3 regions of the Burkholderia contaminans genome follow, and region 2 is predicted to be linked to each of the others. Evidence: riboswitches for the same ligand, from Rfam matches in the RefSeq annotation. Region 2 holds a riboswitch; each other region holds the start of a gene.
What was found. Region 2 has a riboswitch for cobalamin ahead of LXE91_RS01125 (FecCD family ABC transporter permease). Riboswitches for the same ligand answer to the same signal wherever they lie in the genome.
Positions count from the first base shown of each region.

Region 1: linked by a shared signal. The riboswitch ahead of LXE91_RS18645 (TonB-dependent receptor domain-containing protein) and the one ahead of LXE91_RS01125 (FecCD family ABC transporter permease) in region 2 are both predicted to bind cobalamin.
Region 3: linked by a shared signal. The riboswitch ahead of cobA (uroporphyrinogen-III C-methyltransferase) and the one ahead of LXE91_RS01125 (FecCD family ABC transporter permease) in region 2 are both predicted to bind cobalamin.

Region 1 is NZ_CP090641.1:190,068-196,263, reverse strand. Features, by position in the region: gene LXE91_RS18655 (GNAT family N-acetyltransferase) at 1-533, opposite strand, end outside; gene LXE91_RS18650 (YdeI/OmpD-associated family protein) at 649-1,218, opposite strand; gene LXE91_RS18645 (TonB-dependent receptor domain-containing protein) at 1,456-3,384, opposite strand; cobalamin riboswitch at 3,726-3,918, opposite strand; gene LXE91_RS18640 (helix-turn-helix domain-containing protein) at 4,008-5,066, opposite strand; gene LXE91_RS18635 (hypothetical protein) at 5,233-5,577, shown strand; gene LXE91_RS18630 (Dabb family protein) at 5,567-6,196, shown strand, end outside.
Region 2 is NZ_CP090640.1:234,677-240,872, forward strand. Features, by position in the region: gene cobT (nicotinate-nucleotide--dimethylbenzimidazole phosphoribosyltransferase) at 1-488, opposite strand, end outside; gene LXE91_RS01120 (ABC transporter ATP-binding protein) at 541-1,356, opposite strand; partial or broken gene LXE91_RS01125 (FecCD family ABC transporter permease) at 1,353-2,350, opposite strand; cobalamin riboswitch at 2,510-2,760, opposite strand; gene LXE91_RS01130 (hypothetical protein) at 2,915-3,265, shown strand; gene LXE91_RS01135 (cell division protein ZapA) at 3,262-3,576, shown strand; RNA gene ssrS (6S RNA) at 3,657-3,838, shown strand; gene LXE91_RS01145 (EVE domain-containing protein) at 3,910-4,389, shown strand; gene LXE91_RS01150 (SIMPL domain-containing protein) at 4,571-5,311, shown strand; gene lgt (prolipoprotein diacylglyceryl transferase) at 5,423-6,196, opposite strand, start outside.
Region 3 is NZ_CP090640.1:2,966,080-2,971,264, reverse strand. Features, by position in the region: gene LXE91_RS13805 (EAL domain-containing protein) at 24-608, opposite strand; gene LXE91_RS13800 (CSS-motif domain-containing protein) at 605-1,519, opposite strand; cobalamin riboswitch at 1,817-2,053, shown strand; gene cobA (uroporphyrinogen-III C-methyltransferase) at 2,224-2,973, shown strand; gene LXE91_RS13790 (cobalamin biosynthesis protein) at 2,970-3,347, shown strand; gene cobO (cob(I)yrinic acid a,c-diamide adenosyltransferase) at 3,385-3,987, shown strand; gene LXE91_RS13780 (cobyrinic acid a,c-diamide synthase CobB) at 3,990-5,185, shown strand, end outside.

The DNA of each region.
Region 1 (6,196 bases), on a different replicon from region 2:
ACGGCATCCGGCTGCGCGATCCAGGCGGAGACGAAACGCTCGCGCGCCGCGGGAAAGCACGCGCGATCGTAGGCCAGCAACTGCTCGGACGGCACGTCGGCCGCCGCTACCACGTGCGCGCACCCGATGCCGTCCACGCGTCCCTCATAGCGGATGTTGCGGTAAGCAAGCTCGAATCCGGACTTCCTGTAGTTCGCCTGCTGGGCGACGACGCCATCGAGCCCGATGTTACGGTCTCCGAGGTAACGCATGCCGTGCTGCCAGGTTCGGATACCGAAGCCTTTGCCGCGAAACCCGGGTTTTACGATGTAGAGGCCGATGAAGCCGAAGCGCTCGTCATAGGCGACAGCAGAAAGGCACGCGACCGGCTCGCCGCGCCAGACGCCGATAAAGAACCCGGCCGGGTCAGCTGCCCTGAAACAGGAAGGATCGTGCAGGCCGGGGTTCCAGCCTTCCGCCGCGGCCCATTCGATCGACATGGCGACCTCGTCGGCCGACATGGTGCGCACGATGAAGTCTCCGCCTTGGTCCATGGTTCACCTCCAGTCGCTGCGTTCACTGATTGCGCGTTGCGGTACCGGCTGCGGCGCCGAAGCAGCCATGACGGGCGATATGCGCCGTTTGGCCCCATTCTCGTCAGCGAAAAATCTATGGATGGATGGTTTCGCCGCGATTCAGCATGTCGATGAATTCCCGGATTTTGCGCGCCCGTGTTTCCGGCTTTTTGGCATGCTGTATCCGAAACAGGATCGCATATCGGTTACGGCTGTTCAGTGTTGCGAAAAACGTGCGGGCTTCCGGATTGGCGTCCAGGGCCGCCTGCAGGTCGTCGGGCACGATCGAGTTGCTGGCCGACGTATAGGCAGCCTGCCAGCGGCCGTCCTTTCTGGCTTTCTCGATTTCGCGCAAGCCGGGCGGGCGCATCCTGCCGGCGGCGATCAGCGCTTCAGCCCGGTCCGTGTTGAGTTTGGACCAGATGCTTTTTGCGGAGCGCGGGGTGAAGCGTTGCAACCAGTATTGCTCGCTCTCAGCCCGTTTTTGACCATCGATCCAGCCATGGCAGAGGGCGCTTTCCAACGCCTGTTCGTAGGTGATGGTTCGCTGCGCGGTGCCTTTTTTCGCCAGACGCAGCCATGTTCCGTCCGACGTGCTGCCGTTTTGCTCCAACCAGTTTTCCCATTCGATCTGGCTGGTCAATGTCAGCGCGCATTCGGTCATGTCACTGTCCTGAATGGTGGAGTCCATGTGCGGGGAAGGCGTCCGCAGTCTAACAGCGTTGACACGGACAGCAACGTGCGCAGTGCGACGAAAGACCGACGGCTCGGTAGTCGTCGGTCCATCGCCCGGTTTTGGGGTGGCATCACCCGTTTCACGAACCCGGCGGCGCAGGCATCGGATGCACCATGTCAAACGAGAGGCCTTGCCACCTGTCCGGCCAACGCCTCCCCATTCCCGTCAGAACGTATAACTCACCTTCCCGAACGCCGTCCGCCCGAGCGTGTTGTACCCATACGCGGTCATGTACTGCCGATCGAACAGATTCGACACCGTCGCCGACACCGTCAGGTGCGAATTGATCCGGTACGACGCGCGCAGGCCCACCGTCAGGTACGAAGGCAGATAGGTCGAATTCGCCGGATCGTCGAACGTCGTGCCGCCATAAAGCAGCGACGCCCCCGTGCTCAACGCATGCAGGTGCAGTTCGTCCCACGTGTGATCGATGTTGAGGCTGACCGTCTGGCGCGGCCGGCGGTTGAGCCACGAGTCGTTGGTTTCGTCCTGCGGATTCAGGATCCCGACTGCCAGGCTTACCGGCGTCGAGCGGCCGATCGTCCCCTTGTACGACAGGTCGATCCCGCGAATATGCGCGCGGCCGATGTTCATCGGCGAGAACGTCGCCGGGTTGTACGCGATCAGGTTGGTGACGCGCGTATCGTAGATCGCGGCCGTGAACGTGCCATACGACGTGTTCGCATCGATCGCTGCCTCGACCGACGTGTTGCGTTCCGGGCTGAGGTTCGGATTGCCGTAGCCGGGGTAGTACAGGTCGTTGAACGACGGCAGCTTGAACGCATTGCCGTACGACGCGCGCGCCGTGTATACCGGCGTGATCGCCCACGCGAGCGCCGCGTTACCCGTATTCACCGACTGCCCGGCGATGATTTCATGACGCCCCGCGAGGAACATCGTCACGCTGCCGAGCGTCGCCGACTGGTGCAGCGAGAACGCGGAATCGTTGCGCGTCGGCACGCCGTTCGGAATGTCGACAGGCAGGAATGCCTGCTCGCGCGTGAAGTCGTATGCGAGCTTGGTTTCGCCCGACAGCGGCAGCCCGAACAGATGGAATCCGCGCTCCTGGTGCGTCAACGACGTCGACGTGCTGATGCGCTGCGAGTTGATCTGGTCGGTCGGGATGGCCGGATCGCTCGCGTAGATGAACCCGCGATCGTTCGCATAACCGAACGACTGGTCGAACTGCGTGTCCGGCGTGATGTCGAGGTGGAACGCGATACCGGTCGTCAGTTGATGATCGAGCTGGCGGTTCGCGTAGCCGCTGTTGTCGTAGGACAGATCGGACCGGTGATACAGCGCGAACGTCGAGATCGACCAGTTGTCGCGTGCGTAGCCGACGCGCGCATCGAGATCCTGCGCATGGTACGGGTTGCGGCCCGCCTCGTGCCCGTATGCGAAGGGGCGCGTCGCGTCGATGCCGGCCGTGTTGTACGAGTGCAGGCCCAGCGAGTAGGTGAGCCCGCCGAGTGCGGCGAGCGGCCCGGTCGACGGCACCGTGCCCGACGTGCGCAGTTGCGTGTCGAACGCCTTGTTCGACCCGCCGCCGAACGACACGGTGGTCTGGTTCGGCTGGTTGGCCGCGCGGCGCGTGAAGAGCTGCACGACGCCGCCCATCGCATTGGCGCCGAACGACGCGGCGGCCGGCCCCGAGATCACTTCCACACGTTCGAACGCTTCGGTCGGCAGGTCGGCCCACGGCGCGATGCCGGTGGTCGGCGAGCCGATGCGGATGCCGTCGATGAACACGGCGACCTGGCTGGCCGACGAGCCGCGGATGCTGACCGACGCGGACGAACCGGGGCCGCCGTTCTGCGAGACGGTCACGCCGGGCAGCGTCGCGAGCGCCTGCGTGATGCTCGGGTCGCTCGGCGACAGCCGGTCGAGATCGGTGCGCGTGAGCACCTGGGTCGTCGCATAGCGCTGGTCGAACGACTCGGGCAGCCGGCGTGTGTCGGTGACGTTGATCGTCGGCAGGTCGGCGGCGTCGGCGGCCGGGGCCGGTTGCGCAACCGTGGTGTCGCCGGCGGCGTGGGCGAGCGGCGAGAGAAGCGCGGTCGCGGCGGACGTGGCAAGGAGGTGTCGAATCTTCATGAGGCTGTCGTTGTGGTCGGGCTGCGCATGCGTCGATCGTGAGCGCGCGGCGGCAGCACCGGTTTTGTTATCCGTGATCGGGCTATCGCGCGGCCGGGTCGAGCGGGCCGCGGTCGCGGGCGTCGGCGCGGCACATGCCGGCGGACGCGATCGATAGGGAGCGGCGCGCGCGAGCTGGCGGGCCGTGCATGCCGGCGGTGTGCCGGCGCGACGCTTCCGGTGAGGAAGCAGGTGCGGTAACAGTGGACATCGGGCGGATCCTGAGGTCGGGCCGTCCATGCAACGGGCGACCGCCAATGGCGGTGCCTGGCGCGCCGGGACACCCCGCCCGGTGCGGCTGCTTGGACCTCGGGTCGATGGCAGGTCTCCTGGCTCGCGGGTCCTGATTCGTGCCGGCCTTCCCGGTTTCCCAGTGGCATGCAGTGGCACGGATTCGCCGCTCACAGTTGCGGGGGCAGCCGCAGATTCGAGGCGCGGCCTCTCCTGCGTTCCCTTTTGATCCCATCCCTGGGAACCATCAGCGCGCAAGGGTAATGGCGTGCGCTCCGGCGCGTCAATTGTCGGGCAGCCCGCGGATGCGAAAAAACGTCATCGATGCGCAAAAACTTTCGAAATCCTGTCTTTCATGCGTCGATGGCGCGTTTCATGTCTGACGAAATGGCGTGGTTTGCTGCCATGCAATCGCGCCGGAACCGGGTCGGGGCGACACCTGTCCACCTGACGAACGCGCGGCGGAAGGCTTCCTCGCCGCCGAACCCGAGATGCGCGGCGATCCGCGCGACCGGCCAGTCCGACTCGCGCAGGCAGCGTTGCGCAGCCTCGGCGAGACACTGCTCCCGCAGCACGTGATAACCGCTGTCTTCGGCCGCCAGCCGCCGCCGCAACGTCGCCTCGCTCACGCCGAGCCACCCGGCCAGCTCGGCGAGTGCCGGCAACGCCTGCTCGTGCGCGAGCGCCGCATCGAGAAAGCCGCGCACCTGCTGCGCCCACGACACGACGGCCGGCGCCGCATCGATCAGGCGAAACGGAAAATCGACGAGAAACGCGTCGAGCTCGGCCGGCTGCCGGATCACGCGGCACTCGAGCCGCCCCGCATCGAATGCGAAGCCGTAGCTCTTGCGGCCCACCTCGACCGGCGCGTTGAACAGCCCCAGCAAAGGCATCGCGTCGTCGCGGCGCGGATGGCCGAGCCACACGTCGGTCGGCCGCAGCGGCTGCCCGATCAGCCAGCCGAACAGCTGCAGATAGCAGAACAGCCCTGTCAGGTCGACGAGGCACGCGGCCGGGCTGCGTGTGCGGCGCAGCGAATCCATCCGGAACGTCGCGCGCCCGTCACGCACGGCGAGCGACAGCGCGCCGGCGCGCGGCGTCAGCATCTCGCCGAATTCGCGCGCGCAGCGGATCGCGTCGTCGAGCGTCGCGCAGCTCAGCAGGCAGCGGCACATCAGGTCGACTTCGCGCTTGCGCATCGGCGGGTGGCCGTCGCCACGCGCGACCTGCGCCTCGAGGCGTTCGATCGCGTCGCGGTACAGCGCGACGAAATCGCCGGGCGTCGCTGCCGGTTGCGGCGGCTGCGCGTCGCGGTCGGCCGGCGGCGCGCCGCTGCGCGTGAGTTCGCTCAGCAGGCGTGCACCGAGGCCCGGCAAGATGCGGCCGCGGGCCGGCATGGCGCGCTGTTTCATGAGTCTCCCGATCTGAGCGTTGTGACAGGGGTCGGTGAGCGCGGTGGTAGGGGTCCGACAACCGTCGCCACGCAAGAATGCTATCCACGCCGACCGCCTTCGGCCTCACCGAAACGGCGTAGGCACGCTGCGCATCCTGTAACGAACGACCCCGGACGACACGCGAATGATCCAGATCGTAGACGAAATCACGCTCGCGCCCGAGCGTATTCCCGATGTGCTTGCACTGCTGCGCGACCGCTACCTGCCGGGCCACGCGGCGCGCGGGCTGACGGCAACCGGCCGCTGGGTGTCGCCGCCCGTCGCGGTGCCGGGGCAGTGGAGCACGCTGTGGCTGACCTGGCACGTGGCCGACGCGCCGGCCTACTACCGGATGCGCGCGCTGACGGATGCCGACGTGGTCGGTTTCTGGATGGCCGTCGACGCGCTGTGCGACGTGCGCCGCCGCCATGTGATGACGGACGCCGATGCGCCGCTTCCCGCGCTGACGGAGGTCGATCATGCGGCATGACACGGCACAGGTATTCGTGTCGGCGGATTGCGATGCGGGCGCGATCGAGCATGCATTGCACGCAGCCGCGCACGCGCGGGCCGGCACGAAACGCGTGGCATTGGCACGCAATCTGGACGGCAGCTGGGGCGCGGGAGACTACACGCTCGACGTATTGCGCGACGAGTCGGCGGCCGACGGTACGGTGGATTTCGGCGCATTGGCTCGATTGCCGGGCATCGAGCGCATCGACGGCGCTCGATGCCGCGCGATCGGCGGCGGCCTGCGCGAACCGGCGCTGCGCGAGGGCGTGTGGCGCACGCTGATGCTGCGCACGCCGCCGCAGGCCGGCACAGTGCGGATCGCCGCGCTCGAACGCGAACTGCTGCAGATGCCCGCGTTCATGCCCGGCATCCGCAACTGGCGCCTGAGCCGGATCGAGCCCCCCGGCGCATGGACGCACGTGTGGCAGCAGGAATTCGCGCACGTCGGCGATCTGCTCGGCGAATACCTGATGCATCCGTATCACTGGGGCTGGGTCGACCGCCGGTTCGACGCCGAAAGCCCCGACTGGACGGTCGATGCGATCTCGCATGCGTTCTGTCCGCTCGCGTCGAGCCTGCTGGCGGATACGGCGGCC
Region 2 (6,196 bases):
TGCAGGCGCACGCGTGCCGCGCCGGCCGCGAGCGCCGTCATCGCCTCGTCGCGCGTCATCGCCGGCTCCGCCGCGAAGTTGCGCGTGCCGCGCGCGACCGGCAGCGACACCAGCCGGTCGGACAGCGGCAGCGGCGACGCAACACCCGCATCGACGATCTCGAGCGTACTCTGCGCGACACCGGAGAATGCGTTGATCGCCGCGCCGCCCGCGAGGAAGTTCGCGACCATCTGTGCGGTCACCGCTTGCGGATAAGGACTCACGCCCTCGGCGGCGATCCCGTGATCGCCGGCAAACACGATCATCACGGGACGCTGCACGACCGGCCGCTCGGTATGCTGGATCAGGCCGATCTGCAACGCGATCGCCTCGAGCTGGCCGAGGCTGCCGGGCGGTTTGGTCTTGTGGTCGATCACGTGCTGCAGGCGCTTGCGCAGCACCTCGTCGAGCGGCGCGATCGGCGGCGGGAAGTGGGTCGGGGTCGTCATCAGGAAGCCGTGTCGTTGGCGCGGCATGCGCCGCGCATCGAAAAAGGAAAGATCATTGTCGCTCGGGCCACGCCGGCAGCAGCGCATCGCGGCCGTTCTCGCGGATCAGCACGAGCGGATAGCCGAACGCGTCGCTCGCGCGCTCGGGCGTCAGCACGTCGTGCACGGGGCCGGCCCACGCATGGCCGCGACCGTCGAGCAGCAGTGCGTGCGTCGCGAAACGCCGTGCGAGATTCAGATCATGGCACGAGAACAGCACCGTGCGCGGGCCTGCGTCGAGCCAGGCGGCCAGCGCGGTCAGGCAATCGATCTGATGATGCAGGTCGAGATGCGCGAGCGGCTCGTCGAGCAGCATCAGCGGCGCATCCTGGCACAGCGTCGCGGCGAGCGCGACGCGTTGCCGCTCGCCGCCCGACAGCGACAGCACGTCGCGCGACGCCAGCGCAGCGAGGTCGAACGTTGCCAGCGCGTCATGCGCGGCCGCGCGATCGCCGTCACGCTCCCAGCCCCAACCACCGAGATACGGAAAACGGTTGAGCAGCACCGTGTCGAACACGGTCGCGCTGAATGCGTCGTGCAGTTGCTGCGGCATCAGCGCGCGGCGCTGCGCGAGCTGCTCGGGTGGCCATGCGGCAAGCCGCCGGCCATCGATCTCGACGTGTCCGCCGGCCGGCGGCTGCAGCCCTGCGAGTGTCGCGAGCAGCGTCGTCTTGCCCGCGCCGTTCGGCCCGACGACGCACCAGATCTCGGCGGGACGAAACACCTGGGTGAAGCCGTCGAGCAGCGTACGCGCGCCGGCCTTCAGCGTCAGGCCGACGGCCGCGCAGCTCATGTCGCCGGCCGTGGCGTGCAGTGCGGCCCTCGTCATCGCATCGACCTCCTCAACAACATCCACAGGAACACCGGCACGCCGATCAACGCGGTCATCACGCCGACCGGCAATTGCGCGGGCGCGATCACGGTGCGTGCGAGCAGGTCGGCCGCCATCACGCCGCCGCCGCCCGCGAGCATCGCGGCGGGCAACAGCATTCGCTGGTCGTTGCCGAAGGCGAGCCGCAGCGCATGCGGCACGACGAGACCGACGAAGCCGATCGTGCCGGCCGTCGTCACCGCGGCTGCAGCGGCCAGCGACGCGACGAGATAGATCCGCACGCGCACGCGCGCAACGGGCACGCCGAGCGCGAGCGCGGTCGCGTCGCCGCGCAGCAGCACGTTCAGTTGCGGCGCGGCCGGCAGCGCGACGCAGCCGGCCAGCAGCAGCGCCCCCACGCGAACCACGGCGCGGTCACGCCGTTGAGGTCGCCGGTCAGCCAGAAGATGATCCCGCGCAGGCGTGCGTCGGGCGCGAGCGACAGCAGCAGCGTGACGAGTGCGCCCCACCCGGCCGCGATCACGACGCCCGTGAGCAGCAACCGCGGCGACGCATCGCGCGATTCGGCGCGCCCCAGCTCGCGGCGCGCGAGACCGAGCACGAGCGCGACCGACACGAGCGAGCCGGCGAACGCCGACGCATCGACGAGCCACCACGCGCCGCCCGCGATCATCGCGACGAGCGCGAAGCCGGCCGCGCCACCCGACACGCCGAGCACGTACGGCTCCGCGAGCGGATTGCGCAACAGTACCTGCAGCAGTGCGCCGGCCAGCGCGAGCAGCGCGCCGCATGCGAAGCCGGCAAGTGCGCGCGGCAGGCGCAGCGTGCGGACGATATCGGCGAACAGCGCGTCGCCGCCATGCGGCACGAGCGACGCGAGCGCCTGCCATGGCGACATCGGCACGCTGCCGATCGACAGCGACGCGACGAACAGCAGCGCAACCATGGCGGCCAGCCCGGCCCAGATCGCGGCAGCGCGTGCGGCGCTCATGCCGCGCACGGCGCCGCACACGACGTGCGGCGTACCCGCTTGCGGGTGCCGGCCGGTCGTGACCTGAACGCCGCGCGGACGATTGGGGTCAGCATCGAAGAAGATTCCATGAAGCATGGCGCGCCCCGCCTCCCCGCGGGCCGCGCGTCACGAAGCCCGTGCGGGCTCCCCGTCTCGGCCGGTATCCGGGCTGGCGGCGGTCCGGCTCGCCTTCCCGCGCGATGACGCGCAGTGGCCCGCGCCCGCATGCAGGACTTGCACACGAAACGCGCCCGAGCCGGCCTGCGTCACGAGACGCGGCCGCTTACCGTTGCGGGGGCAGCGCAGGTTGGCGAGCGTCTGGCGCCCGCGCCCTGCTTCCCGTTTAACCGCGCGTTCCACGCGCGAGCACCGAGGCGGCGCCAGTTTAGGAGCGGGTCGCGCGAGCGTCAAGGAAGCGTCCGGACACGCACGGGACCCGCCGATTCGCGGCAAGAAGCAGGGGTGTTACGACTGGAAACGTTACAGATGTCGGATTGCGCGTTATTCCGCGCTAAAATGCTGGGTCTTTAGAGGACGCAGCAAATGCTCAACGAACTCGAAACCCTATCTCAAAATATTGGCCGTCTGATTTCGCTGAACAAGCGCTATCACTCGGAACGGCTCGCGCTCGAGGAGCAGGTCGCGCAATTGCGCGCGGATGCGGACACTGTCCGCGCGGAACTCGCGCAACTGCGCGATGAACGCAATGCACTTGCGGCCGAGCGTGACACGCTGTCGGCAAAGATCGACGACGCCCAGGTGAAACTGAACGCGATTCTCGAAAAGCTGCCGCGCTCGAAAAGTGCGGAGCAAGCCGACAACCAGCTCGACCTGCTGGATGCGCAGGCGCGTACGGATGGCGATGACGCGGCCAGCCACGGAGAACATGCATGAGCACCAAGCAGATCGAAGTCTCGATTCTCGGTCAGGCCTATCGGCTCGCCTGTTCGGCCGAGACCGAAGCGGCGCTGCTCGAAGCGGTCGCGCGCGTCGACGCCGAAATGTCGAAAATCCGCTCGAACAGCTCGGTACGCGGCACCGATCGCATCGCAGTGATGGCCGCGCTGTCGCTCGCGTCCGAATTGCTGCGGCTGCAAACGAGCGTGCGCCACGGTGAAGCATTTCCGGCGGAAGAAATCCGTCGTACAATGCACCAGATGAACGAACAACTCGGCGCGGTGCTCGCACAGCACGAGACGCAGTAACGTTTGATCGATGCGTCGATTCCCCTTGATCTCGGCGATCAACGGTGGTCAAATTGGCGCAACGAAACACAGTTCAGTCAGCTTCCCTGCCTGGTTCGCCAAGGTCATATATTCCTTGAACCAATGCCATGTGCACGGTTGCGGAAATTTGTAGCACGGGCGCGCGCGTCACTCTGTCTGATGTACCCGAAGTGCTGCTAACTGCGACCAATTCTGAACCTCAGGTTCAGGATGCCGGCCTAGCGGCCAAGGCGGGGGCCTATCCAACGGCATCGGGCGAAGCCCGGTGCCGTTTTCTTTTGTAGCAGCCTCTTTCTGCGTCGATCACGATCCATGCAATACTGGCTGATGAAGTCCGAACCGGACGAAGCAAGCATCGACGATCTCGCCAACGCACCGCAGCGCTCGCTGCCGTGGACCGGCGTGCGCAACTATCAGGCGCGCAATTTCATGCGCGACACGATGAAGATCGGCGACGGCGTGCTGTTCTATCACTCGAGTTGCCCCGAGCCGGGCATCGCGGGCCTCGCCGAAGTGTCGTCGACGCCCTACCCCGACCCCACGCAGTTCGACCCGAAAAGCCCCTATTACGATCCGAAGTCGACTCAGGAAGCACCACGGTGGCTGCTCGTCGACGTTCGCTACGTGAAAAAAACGGCGCTCGTGCCGCTTGCGGCGCTCGTGCCGCTTGCGGCGCTGCGCGAACACGACGAACTCGCCGACATGCGCGTGCTCGCGCGCGGCAACCGGCTGTCGATCACGCCGGTCACGCGCGCCGAATGGCGCTTCATCACCGAAAAGCTGATGAAGTAGGCGCACGCCAAAGGTCAAATCTGGTCAGTACGCACCGCCGCAACGGAACTCGCGGCACTTTCGCGCGGCCTAAGCAACCGCTGTCGGCCGATCAGGCCGGCTGTCGTTTTTTTCGTCGCGCGGTACGCCCGCGTCGTGCACGCGCGATCCGCGTGCACGCCCTCGCACAAGGAGTCCAACAATGACCAAGAAATCCGCACTCGCGCTGTCGCTCGCCCTTGCCGCCGCCGTTCCCGTCGCGCTGACGCTCGCCTCGCCCGCCGCGCACGCGCAAACCGCGAACCCGCACTTTCCGGAGCCGGCAGGCGTGCTGTCGCTGTCGTCGCAAGCCAGCGCCGACGTGCCGCAGGACATCATCCACATCACGCTGTTCTACGAGCAGCAGGCCAAGGATCCGGGCAGCCTCACCGCGCAATTGAACCAGCGCGCCGACGCCGCGCTGTCGCAGGCAAAGGGCGTATCGGGCGTCACCGCCCACACGGGCGCATTCTCCGTGTACCCGAGCACCGATCGCGACGGCAAGATCTCCGCATGGCGTGGCCGCACCGAGGTCGCGCTGGAATCGCGCGATTTCGCTGCCGCGTCGAAGCTTGCCGGCCAGTTGTCGAACCTGATGCAGGTCGCGAACGTCGAGTTCTCGCTGTCGCCCGAAGCGCAGCGCGCGGCCGAGCAGAAGCTGACGACGGAAGCGATCAAGTCGTTCCGTGCCCGCGCCGATGAAGCCGCAAAGGCATTCGGTTACAGCAGCTACACGATCCGCGACGTGAACGTGGGCGGCGGCCGCAACGTGCAGCCGTACCCGCGCATGATGGCGATGGCCGCGGCGCCGATGGACAGCGCAAAGATGAGCGCGCCGATCGCGGTCGAGGGCGGCAAGGCCACCGTGTCGGTCACCGTCAACGGCTCCGTGCAGATGAAGTAACGCGCAGCGCACGGCAGTCCGAAATGAAAAACGCCGGCCCGAGGGCCGGCGTTTTGCGTTTACCTGCACGGTGCCGATGCACGCGCCGATCGCACGCGCATCGGCATTGCATCATGCAGCGGCAGTCGCCGCCCGGCGGCGATACGCCCAGACCATCAGCGCGACGCCCGCGAGGATCATCGGCAGCGACAGCCACTGTCCCATCGACAGGCCGAGCGCGAGCAGGCCGAGGAAATCGTCGGGCTCGCGCGCGAACTCGACCGTGAAGCGCGCGAGCCCGTAGCCGATCAGGAACAGCGCGGACACGGCGCCCATCGGCCGCGACTTGCGTGCGAAGAAGAACAGCGCGAAGAACAGCGCGATGCCTTCGAGCGCAATTTCATAGAGCTGCGACGGATGGCGCGGCAGCATCTGGTATTGCATGAACACGTCGGCAAGATGCCACTTCTCGACGAGCTCCGGGTGCTTCGGCAACCACGCCGCATCGTCGCGCATCGCGCCCGGGAACAGCATCGCCCACGGTGCGGACGGATCGGTCACGCGGCCCCACAGTTCCCCGTTGATGAAGTTGCCGAGCCGCCCGGCCGCGAGCCCCGTCGGCACCATCGGCGCGACGAAGTCGGTGACCTGCAGCCAGTGGCGCTTGCGCTGCCACGCGAACAGCACCATCGCGAGCGTCACGCCGAGGAAGCCGCCGTGAAACGACATGCCGCCCTCCCACACCTTGAACACGTCGAGCGGATGCGAGAAATAGAAATCGGCCTTGTAGAACAGCACATAGCCGAGCCGGCCGCCGAGCACGGTGCCGAGCACGCCGTAGAACATCATGTCGTCGATGTCCTTCGCGGTCCAGCCCTGCGCCGCGACGTGCGGCAACTTCAGGCG
Region 3 (5,185 bases), 1.1 Mb from region 2:
GGCCGGCTTTTCGGTCCAGCGGCTCAGCCGGTTCCCGGCGACTGCGCCGCGATCGCGTGGCGCAGCGCTTCGACGGTATCGGGACGCCCGAAATACCAGCCCTGTGCACGGATCGACTGCCCGGGGATGTCGAGCATGTCCGCCTGCTCACGGGTCTCGACGCCCTCGAAGACCAGGCCGGCCCCGAGCCGGCGGGCGATCGCCAGGATCTCCGGAATGAACGAAGTGCCGTCATGCTGCGGCGCGACCGGCAGCAGCGAACGGTCGACCTTGATGTAGTCGATCGGAAGATGCTGCAGCAGGCTCAGGCTGGAGTAGCCGGTGCCAAAATCGTCGATGTAGACGGGATGCCCGAGCTCGCGCAATTGCCGCAGTGCCGGCACGATTTCCGGCAGCTCCACGGTCGACCGTTCGGTCAGTTCGACGCCGACATGCCGGCGCGGCAATCCGGCCGGCCAGCAGCCGTTCAGCGTCGCCATCAGGCTGCCGTCCCGCAATTCGGGCGCGCTGGCGTTGATGGTGACGCAAAAGTCCGGCCTGCTGTCGAACAGCACGCGCATCTCCCGCAGGACCGTGCGTACGACGAACGCCGTGACGTCGACGATCATGCCCGCGCGTTCGGCCTCGGCAATGAACACGTCGGGGCGGCCGGCCCGCCGGTCCAGCGGATCAGCGCTTCGGCGGAGACGATTCGCGATGACGCGCCCAGCGCAACGATCGGCTGATAGCGCAGGACGAATTGCCCGTTTGCCAGCGCTCGACGTATCTGCGCCGGGAGCGCGGCCCAGCGCCGGTGCAGCACCCACGCGCCGAGCCCCAGACAGCAGCCCGCCGCGCCGGCGGCGATCCCCAGCAGCCAGCCGGCGCGCCGACGCGCGTTCGCGAGCGCCTGCGGCGTCACGACGACGACGGTGCACAGCGGCACCCGCGCCGAGCAGAATGGTTTGCCGTCCCGAAACCCCGGCACCTGGCCGGCATCGACGTACGCCGGGACGCCGCGCTTGTCGAGTCCGATGACGAGCGCGGCCGGGTGGTCCTTGAGTTCGATCACGTAGTGCAGGCCCGGAGGCGGCGGCACCCTGAAGGCGTCCAGATCCATCAGCAGGTTCGCCCTCCCCCCGGCGACCACCAGCCCCAGCGTGTCGGGGCTCGACAACAACGGCACAGTCCAGAAGGCCGACATCGCGTCGGTCAGCCGGAATGGCTGCCGCTTCGGCGCAAAGGGCCTGGGCAGCACGCCCAGCATCGTCGTGCAGAGCAGATCGGGGCCCGACAGGCGTCCGACGTCCTTGATGTACTTCGACTGCACGGAAGCCGATCGCAACAGGCGCCGATCCTGGGGCGAGCAGGCGGCGTACGGCGAGGCATCGACGTCGGCAAGCGTCCTGGCCGCCGAGTCGAATACAACGTCGATCTGCTGGACGACTTGCATCCCCAGCGCGGCAACCGATCGCGCCAGCACGATCTTCGTGACCTGTGGCCACACTGCCAACGCCAGTCCTGCCGAAACGACCAGCACGCAGATAGCGAGTGCATGGCCGGCCCCATGGGAGGTTGTCCACCTGCGTACGTTCGGCATAGGTGCAGCGCTTTGCGATGTAGTGGTCATCGCCCTGCAGGTCCGGCAGAGCGAGCCGATTTTGGTATGGATTTCGTCAGCCTCGTGCGACCGGGGGCCCGAAGCCCGCGCCTTGGTCGTGACGTTGGCCAGAGGATCGCACACCAATATTACGGCCGGACAACGCAGCGCCGCCGGATCGAGTACCGAACGGATACGGGCCCGGTTCGCCGGCGCCGTGCCCGATGTGCGCTGTGCTATCGTAGCGCCGCGTTCGGTGCTCGCATGCGCATTCCGCGCGTGCAGTTAAACGGGAAACAGGAGGCGGACCACCGCCCGGCCTGTGCTGTCCCCGCAACGGTACGCCGCCCGCGCGACGCGCTTCCCCGCGCACGCGCCCAGGCCGCCCTCGATGCCACTGCCCTTCAGCCGGGCGGGAAGGCTGCGGCCCGGCAAGCGGCCAGCCCGGATACCGGCCGACGCAAGGGGCGAGCCCGACGCTCGCCGAACGCCCGATCCGCGGGGGACGGATGAGGTGCGCATTCCGCCCGCGTCCGCGCGAGCTTCGTTCGATTCGTCATGGTTCACCTGTCCGCTGGCCGCCGCCGGGCCGCCCGCCTGCCCCTTTTCCCCGTTACGACACGGTGCGCGCCGTGCCGCGCCCGATGAGCCGCGCCTGGCTCATCGGCGCCGGCCCGGGCGATGCCGACCTGCTGACGCTCAAGGCCGCCCACGCGATCGGCGTGGCGGACGTGCTGCTCGTCGACGATCTCGTGAATCCCGACGTGCTGCGCCATGCGCGCGCCGATGCGCACGTCGAGCACGTCGGCAAGCGCGGCGGCCATGCATCGACGCCGCAGGAGACGATCGTCGCCGCGATGCTCGCGCATCTGCGCGCGGGCCGCAGCGTCGCGCGGCTCAAGGGCGGCGATCCGTTCGTGTTCGGCCGCGGCGGCGAGGAGCTGGCCGCGCTCGGCGCGGCGGGATTCCCGGTCGAGGTCGTGAACGGCGTTACCGCGGGCATCGCCGCGCCGGCTGCCATCGGCATCCCGGTCACGCAGCGCGGCGATGCGCAGGGCGTGATCTTCGTCACGGGCCACGGCGCGGGCGCCGACGAACCCGACTGGCGCGCACTCGCGGCCACGCGCATGACGATCGTCATCTACATGGGCATTCGCCGGCTCGACGCGATTGCAACCGCGCTGCGCGAAGGCGGCCTGCCCGGCGAGACGCCGTGCGCGGCGATCGAGAACGCGACGCGCGTCGAACAACGGCACGTGCTCGCCACGCTCGACACGCTCGTCGAACGTATCGACGCCACCGGCATCGGTTCACCCGCGATCGTCGTGATCGGCCGCGTCGCGGCGTTCGCCGACGATCCCGCGGTACGTGCCGCGCTCGGCGGCGGCGCATGATGCGTGTCGCACTCGGCATTGGTTTCCGTGCCGGCGTGACGGCCGCGCAACTCGATGCCGCGATCCGCGCGGCGCTGATGCCGTACCCGGCCGCCGAACCGGCGCTCGTGGCCACGCTCGCCGACAAGGCGCGCGCCCGTGCGCTGCGCACGCTGTGCGCGCGACGCGGCTGGCCGCTCGTCGCGTTCGATGCGGCGCAGCTCGCGAGCCGCCCGGAGCTGGCCGCGAGCGGCCCGTCGGATGCCGCGCTCGCCCGCTTCGGCGTCGCGGGCGTGGCCGAGCCTTGCGCACAGCTCGCGGCGCCGCACGGCCGGCTGCTGGGCCCCAAATCCATCCGGGACGGCGTGACGGTCGCACTCGCCGGCCCGCTCTGAACCCTTTGTTTCGCTTTCTTTCGACAGGACGAATCCGATGAAAACCGACGCCGAATCCCATCAACGGATGACCGAACGCCGCCGTGCGGGCCACGAGAAGAAGCAGGCCGCCGCCGTCAACGAAAAGGGCCTGCTGATCGTCAACACCGGCAACGGCAAGGGCAAGAGCACGGCCGCGTTCGGCATGGCCGTGCGCGTGCTCGGCCACGGCATGCGGCTCGGTGTCGTGCAGTTCATCAAGGGTGCGCTGCATACGTCCGAGCGCGACTTCCTCGGTGCGGTGGCCGAATGCGATTTCGTCACGATGGGCGACGGCTATACGTGGAACACGCAGGATCGCGACGCCGACATCGCAACCGCGCGCAAGGGCTGGGACGAGGCGCGCCGGATGATCGAGAGCGGCGACTACCGGATGGTGATCCTCGACGAGCTGAACACCGTGCTGAAGTACGAATACCTGCCGCTCGACGAGGTGCTCGCGACGCTGACTGCGCGTTCCGATTCGGTGCACGTCGTCGTGACCGGGCGGCATGCGCCCGATGCGCTGATCGACGCGGCCGACCTCGTCACCGAAATGCGGCTCGTCAAGCATCCGTACAAGGAGCAAGGCGTGAAGGCGCAGCGCGGCGTGGAGTTCTGAGCATGCCCGCCTGCCCTGCGCTGTTCGTCAGTGCGCCCGCGTCGGGCCAGGGCAAGACGTCGGTGACGGCTGGCCTGGCACGGCTGCACCGCCGGCTCGGCCGGCGCGTGCGCGTGTTCAAGACCGGGCCCGATTTTCTCGATCCGATGCTGCTCGAACGCGCGAGCGGCGCGCCCGTGCATGCGCTCGATCTCGGGATGGTCGGCGAGGCCGGCTGCCGCGCGCTGCTGGCCGATGCCGCGCGCGACGCGGACCTGATCCTGATCGAAGGCGTGATGGGGCTGTTCGACGGCACGCCGAGCAGCGCCGACCTCGCGGCCGCGTTCGGCGTGCCGGTCGTCGCGGTGATTTCCGCGAAGTCGATGGCGCAGACGTTCGCCGCGATCGCGTTCGGGCTCGCGCGGTTCCGGCCGGGACTGCCGTTTCACGGCGTGCTGGCGAATCGCGTCGGGTCGGCCCGACACGCGGAACTGCTGCAACAGGCGATGCCCGACGATTTGCGCTGGCTCGGGCACGTGCCGGCCGATGCGGGCATCGCGCTGCCGGAGCGGCATCTCGGCCTGCACCAGCCGAACGACATCGACGATCTCGATGCGCGGCTCGATCGCGCGGCCGACGTGCTCGCACAGACGGCGCTTGCCGAGTTGCCGCCGGCCGTTGCGTTCGCGGAACCGGATGTAGCGGCGCCGCTGCCGCGTGCGCTCGCCGGCAAGCGGATCGCGGTGGCGCGCGACGGGGCTTTTTCGTTCATCTATCCGGCGAATCTTGCGTTGCTCGACGCGCTCGGTGCGCAATTGCGGTTCTTCTCGCCGCTCGCCGACGAACCCGTGCCGGACGATTGCGACGCACTGTTCCTGCCGGGCGGCTATCCGGAACTGCATGCGGCGACACTCGCGGCGAATGCCGCGACCGCGCGAACGATTCGCGCGCACGCCTCGGCCGGCCGGCCGATCGTCGCGGAATGCGGGGGGATGGTGTATCTGTGCGAATCGCTGACCGACGTGGACGGCGTGACGACGCCGATGCTGGGGCTGTTGCCGGGTCACGCGACGATGCAGCGCCGGTTCGCGGCGCTGGGGATGCAGCAGCTCGACACCCGCAGCGGGACGATGCGGGGGCATACGTTCCATTATTCGCGGCTCGAGACGCCGCTGGAACCGGTCGCGAATGCCGTGCGCCCCGACGGCGCATCGGGCAG